2 regions of the Bordetella sp. H567 genome follow, and region 2 is predicted to be linked to the other one. Evidence: predicted binding sites of a transcription regulator. Region 2 holds the regulator's gene; the other holds the start of a gene.
The links. Region 2 encodes LexA, which represses DNA repair genes until DNA is damaged. Its sites were predicted from a motif close to ACTGTATNNNNATACAGT; they were not measured.
Positions count from the first base shown of each region.

Region 1: recA (recombinase RecA) is a predicted target of LexA. The motif match lies at 1,997-2,014, and genes of this name have one in related genera.

Region 1 is NZ_CP012334.1:1,960,440-1,963,756, forward strand. It holds gene AKI39_RS08880 (sensor histidine kinase) at 1-998, opposite strand, end outside; gene AKI39_RS08885 (response regulator) at 1,114-1,803, opposite strand; gene recA (recombinase RecA) at 2,089-3,147, shown strand; gene recX (recombination regulator RecX) at 3,154-3,317, shown strand, end outside.
Region 2 is NZ_CP012334.1:3,435,179-3,438,495, forward strand. It holds gene uvrB (excinuclease ABC subunit UvrB) at 1-318, opposite strand, end outside; gene AKI39_RS15410 (amino acid aminotransferase) at 395-1,600, shown strand; gene lexA (transcriptional repressor LexA) at 1,800-2,450, shown strand; gene lon (endopeptidase La) at 2,508-3,317, opposite strand, start outside.

The DNA.
Region 1 (3,317 bases), 1.5 Mb from region 2:
GCGGTCGTCCGCTCCGCCTCCTCGAACCCCAGGTCGATGCCGATGGCCAGGGCCTGCGGCGCCCATAACGTGGTCTGCTCGCGGGCCAGGGCGTTCAGATCGATGGGCGCCATGCCGATGATGGCCGGGTTTTCGGCGCGCGCGAGCAGCAGCAGCTGGTTTACCAGGCGGGTGGCGCGCTCGGACCCGGCCACCAGCTGCCGCAGGCTGGTTTGCATTTCGTCCGGGCTGGCGTCGCGCAGCGCCAGTTCCGCCTGCGTGCGCAGTCCCGCCAGCGGCGTCTTCAACTGGTGCGCCGCATCGGCGACGAAGCGGCGCTGCGTCTGCACGGTGGCCGACAGCCGTTCCAGCAGCTCGTTGATCGCGACCACCAGCGGCGCGATCTCACTGGGCGTGGCGCGCTCGTCGATGGGTGACAGGTCGTCCGGCCGGCGCGCGCGCAGGCGCTGCTGCAGGGCGTTCAAGGGCGCCACCCCGCGCGATAGCCCGAACCAAACCAGCAGGACGGCGATGGGCAGCACCACGAATTGCGGAATGATGACGCCCTTGATGATGTCGTTGGCCAATTGGGCGCGCCGTTCGGCCGTTTCCGCGACGATGATCAGGGCCGGCATTTCGCTGGGGCCGCCCGCATCGACCCGGGTATAGGCCAGCCGGATGGCAAAGCCGCGCAGGCTGCTGTCTTCGTAGCGCACCGCTCCCGGCGCCGCGACATCGGCGCCCTTGGGCAATGGCAGTTCGCGGTCGCCGCCCAGGTATTGGCCGTGTCCGGCCAGCACCAGCCAGAACACGCTGTCGGTTTCGTTCGCGCGCAGCATGCTGCGCACGGGATCCGTCATGTCCAGGGCTGCCTTGCCATCGACCGTATGGACCTGGCTGGCCAGCACGCGCAAGTGGCTGGCAAGCGCGCGGTCGTAGGGCACGTCCGCGATGTTCTGCGCGACGACGTAGGTGATGGCCACGCTCATGGGCCATAGCAGGAACAGCGGCGCAAGCATCCAGTCCAGGATCTCGCCCAGCAGTGAACGCCGTGGCAGCGCGAAGGACGGGCCGCGCGTGCCGCTGCGCAGAATGTCCAGTGCTTCCCGGTTCAGCGGCGCGACGCGGCGCGTTTCAGTGCGCCAGTTCGCCCGTGCCATGATCCCGTTCCAGGCAATAGCCCAGGCCACGCACGGTCATGATCCGGACGCCTGTCGGCTCCAGCTTTTTGCGCAAGCGATGCACGTAGACTTCGATGGCGTTGGTGCTGACTTCGTCGCCCCATTCGCACAAGTGGTCCACCAGCTGGTTCTTGCTGACCATGCGCCCGCTACGCATGAGCAGGATTTCAAGCAGCCCGATTTCGCGCGCGGACAGGTCCAGGGCTTGGCCGTCCACCGACGCGACCCGTCCCGCCTGGTCGAAGACCAGGCGGCCGTGGCGGATCAGGCTGGCACCGCCACCCGTGCCGCGCCGGGTCAGGGCCCGCACGCGCGCTTCCAGCTCCGACAGGGCGAAGGGCTTGGCCATATAGTCGTCCGCGCCGAGGTCCAGCCCTTTGACGCGCTGCTCTATGCTGTCGGCGGCGGTTAGAATAAGCACCGGCAGCTGGGCGTTGCGGGCGCGCAGCCGTCTCAGGACTTCCAGCCCCGCCAACTGCGGGAGCCCCAGGTCCAGGATCAGCAGGTCGAACGCCTGCGCCGCCAGCGCCAGATCGGCCGCCATGCCGTCGCGCACGGCGTCCACGGCATAGCCGTTATGCCGCAATGAACGCGACAGGCCATCGGCAAGGATGCTGTCGTCTTCGGCGATAAGTATGCGCATGGGACCAGGCTCTCTCGTGGATCGTTTTGGTTTATGAGCTGAGCGCGTCCGTGCGTGCCGGGGTGCGGCCGCCACGGTTTTTCTGTTCTGGGTTGCGCCGAATTGTTTCCGGCTTGTCTCCGCTCTCCTGGGGCCGATTCTGTCACGCCGCCTGGCGCTTGCCCACACGGGATAACGCGGAAAAATTTGTCATACTGTTTTTTTGTACAGTATAATCCGGTGCCATAATCCGGCCAGAACCTCGCCAGAACCTCATTCGCTAGAAACCGCCAGACAGGACATTTCATGGACGACAAAACCAGCAAGGCAGCCGCCTCGGAAAAAGCCAAGGCGCTCGCCGCGGCCCTATCGCAGATCGAAAAGCAGTTCGGCAAGGGCTCGATCATGCGGTATGGCGACAACGAGGTCGAGCACGACATCCAGGTGGTGTCCACCGGCTCGCTGGGCCTGGATATCGCGCTGGGCGTGGGCGGCCTGCCGCGCGGCCGGGTGGTCGAGATCTATGGTCCCGAATCCTCGGGCAAGACGACGCTCACGCTGCAGGTCATCGCCGAGATGCAAAAAGTGGGCGGCACCTGCGCGTTCATCGATGCCGAACACGCGCTGGACGTGCAATACGCCGCCAAGCTGGGCGTCAACCTGACCGACCTGCTCATTTCCCAGCCGGACACCGGCGAACAGGCGCTGGAAATCACCGACGCGCTGGTGCGATCGGGTTCCGTCGACCTCATCGTCATCGACTCAGTGGCCGCGCTCGTGCCCAAGGCGGAAATCGAAGGCGAAATGGGCGACTCGCTGCCCGGCCTGCAAGCCCGCCTGATGAGCCAGGCGCTGCGCAAGCTGACCGCGACGATCAAGCGCACCAACTGCATGGTCATCTTCATCAACCAGATCCGGATGAAGATCGGCGTCATGTTCGGCAATCCGGAAACCACCACCGGCGGCAATGCGCTGAAGTTCTATTCTTCCGTGCGCCTGGACATCCGCCGCATCGGTTCCATCAAGAAAGGCGAAGAAGTCGTCGGCAACGAAACGCGCGTCAAGGTCGTCAAAAACAAGGTCTCGCCCCCCTTCAAGCAGGCGGAATTCGACATCATGTACGGCAGCGGCATTTCGCGTGAAGGCGAAATCATCGATCTGGGCGTGCAGGCCGGTATCGTCGACAAGTCGGGTGCCTGGTACAGCTATAAGGGCGACCGCATTGGCCAGGGCAAGGACAATGTCCGCGAATACCTGAAGGAGCATCGCGAAATGGCGTTCGAAATCGAGAACCGCATCCGCGAAAACCAGGGTATCGTCAGCCGCGCCAATACCTTCGCCGAAAGCGAGGCCGAAGAGGACTGATCACCGATGATTTCCGGCCGCCGCGGCATGGGATCGCGCACCCGGTCCTCCGATGATTCCGCGGACGATCCCTTCCGTGCCGGCAGCCGGCCCACGGAAAAGCGCGGGCCGACACTGAAAGCCCGCGCCGTGGCCTATCTATCCCGACGTGAATACGCGCGCAGCGAATT
Region 2 (3,317 bases):
CTGGTAATAGTCGTAGTACGAGACGAAATACTCGATGGCGTTCTTGGGGAAGAACTCGCGCATTTCCGCGTAAAGCTGCGCAGCCAAGGTTTTATTAGGCGCAAGCACCAGCGCGGGACGCCCCAGCCTGGCGATCACGTTGGCCATCGTGTACGTCTTCCCCGAGCCGGTCACGCCCAGCAGGGTCTGGTACATCAAACCGTCCCGCACGCCATCGGCCAGCGCGCCGATCGCGGCCGGCTGGTCTCCCGCGGGCGGATAAGGCTGGTAGAGCTGAAAAGGGCTGTCCGGAAATTCGACGAATCCAGGTTCGGTCATGCTAGACTGTCTCAGGGTAAACCCCCCATTATCCGCCGCATATCCGGCTGCGTCCACCTACCCTTCTTGTACTCCGATGAGCACTCTTTTCCAAAACGTCGAGTTGGCCCCGCGCGACCCCATCCTCGGGCTGAATGAACAGTACAACGCCGACAACCGGCCGGGGAAGGTCAATCTGGGCGTGGGGGTGTACTACGACGACAACGGCCGCATTCCGCTGCTGTCGGCCGTGCGCAAGGCAGAAATCGCCCGCATCGAAGCGGCTGCCGCGCGCGGCTACCTGCCCATCGAAGGCATCGCCACCTACAACAAGGGCGCGCAGGCGCTGCTGCTGGGCGCGGATTCTCCCCTCTCGGCCGCCGGCCGTGTGCTGACCGCGCAGGCGCTGGGCGGCACGGGCGCACTGAAGATCGGTGCTGATTTCCTGCATCAACTGCTGCCCCAATCCAAGGCCTACATTAGCGACCCCAGTTGGGAAAACCACCGAGCGCTGTTCGAACGGGCCGGGTTCGAGGTCGAGACATATCCCTACTACGATCCGATCACCCACGGCTTGAACTTCGAAGGCATGCTGGCCGGGCTGAAGTCCATGCCAGCGCACAGCGTGGTCGTGCTGCATGCATGCTGCCACAACCCCACTGGCGTGGATCCCACGCCGGAGCAATGGCAGCAGATCGCCACTGTGGTCAAGGACCGCGACCTTGTGCCCTTCCTGGACATCGCTTACCAGGGTTTCGGGGCGGGCCTGCACGAAGACGCCGCGGTGGTGCGCCTGTTCGCGGGCATGGACATGACGGTGTTCGTCAGCTCGTCGTTTTCCAAATCGTTTTCGCTGTACGGCGAACGCGTCGGCGCGCTGACCGTCATCGCGGGCAGCAAGGATGAAGCCGCGCGCGTGCTCAGCCAACTCAAGCGCGTCATCCGCACCAACTATTCCAACCCGCCCACCCACGGCGGCACCATCGTTTCCACGGTGTTGAACACGCCTGAACTGTTCGCGCTCTGGGAGCAAGAGCTGGGCGGCATGCGCGATCGCATTCGCTTGATGCGGCGGCAATTGGTCGAAAAGATCAAGGAACACGGCGCGCAGCAGGATTTCAGCTTCGTCCTTCAGCAACGCGGCATGTTCTCGTATTCCGGCTTGACGTCCGCCCAGGTCGATCGGCTGCGCGACGAGCATGGGATCTATGCGGTTTCCAGTGGGCGCATCTGTGTGGCCGCGCTGAACAGCCAGAATATCGACGCCGCCGCCAAGGGTATCGCCGCCGTGCTGAAAAACTAGGCGATACGCATATCCAGGTACCGCGCCGGCATACCGGATCAGAGCCGGGCAGCACGCGTGGACCGGAACGAAGAATGGGGCCGCTGGCCCCATTCTTTTTGGCGTCTTGCGTTGCCATCGCCCCAGACCCCTTGCGTTTTGAAGCTGCGTCCCCCAAAATGCGGAGCTGTATATCCATACAGGGAACCAGGAACCCGCAATGGCCAGCAAACTTACCGAACGCCAACAGCAGATCCTAGACCTCATACGCCAGGCAGTCTCCAGTACCGGCTTTCCTCCGACCCGCGCGGAAATCGCCCAGGCACTGGGGTTCCGCTCGCCCAACGCCGCGGAAGACCACCTGAAGGCCCTGGCCCGCAAAGGGGCGATCGAACTCACCGCGGGCGCCTCCCGCGGCATCCGCCTGAAAGAAGCGCGTGGTGAAAGCGGGCAAGCCATGCTGCCGATCCCCGCCCTCGCCCAATTGATGCTGCCGCTGGTGGGACGAGTTGCCGCGGGCAGCCCCATCCTGGCCGCGGAGCATGTGGAAAGGGACGTAGGCGTGGACCCGGCCCTTTTCGCCCAGCGTCCGGACTACCTGCTCAAGGTCCGTGGGATGAGCATGCGCGACGTGGGAATCCTCGACGGGGACCTGCTCGCCGTCAAGAAGGCCAGCGAAGCGCGGGAGGGGCAGATCGTGGTCGCCCGCATCGACGAAGACGTTACCGTCAAGCGACTGCACCGCCACGGCGGCCGTATCGAACTGCTGCCGGAAAATCCGGACTTCCAACCCATCGTAGTACAGCCCGGCCAGGAATTCGCCCTGGAGGGCATCGCGGTCGGCCTTATCCGCACACAGGCCCTGCACTAGAAAAGGGCCTGTCAGCTTGCGCTGCAGGCCCTTACGATCACGAACGGTCGGCGCGGATCAGTGCTTGATGACCGGGTCCACGGAGTCCGACGCGGACGTGGCGGCCGGCGTCACCAAGGGCTTGTCCTTCGCCTCTTCTTCCGAAATAGGCTCGGGCATACGCTCCAAGGCACGTTCCAGCACCTTGTCGATCCAGCGAACCGGAACGACCTCCAGCTGGTTCTTCACGTTGTCCGGGATCTCCGCCAGGTCCTTGACGTTTTCCTCGGGTATCAACACCGTCTTGATACCGCCACGGTGCGCGGCCAGCAGCTTTTCTTTCAGGCCGCCGATGGCCAGCACCTCGCCGCGCAGGGTGATTTCCCCCGTCATCGCAACGTCTGCCCGCACCGGGATGCCGGACAACGCCGAGACCATGGCCGTCGTGATGGCGATACCCGCCGACGGGCCGTCCTTGGGCGTGGCACCCTCCGGTACGTGCACGTGCATATCCCGCTTTTCGAAGACGCTGTCGGCGAAACCCAGCCGGCGGGCGCGCGAGCGCACGACGGTACGCGCCGCTTCGACCGACTCCTTCATTACGTCCCCGAGCGAACCCGTACGCTGGATTGCGCCCTTGCCCGGCATATCGGCAACTTCGATGGTCAGCAGATCGCCACCCACCTCCGTCCAGGCCAGGCCGGTCACCTGCCCCACCTGGTTTTCCTTTTCCGCCATGCCAAAGTTATAGCGACGCACACCCAGATAGTCGTTCAGGTTCTCCGAGGTAACGGCGATCGGCTTGGCTTCGCCATTGGCATCCGACTTGGCCTTGGCATCGCGTTCCGTCAGCAATTGCTTGACGACCTTGCGGCAGATCTTGCCGAC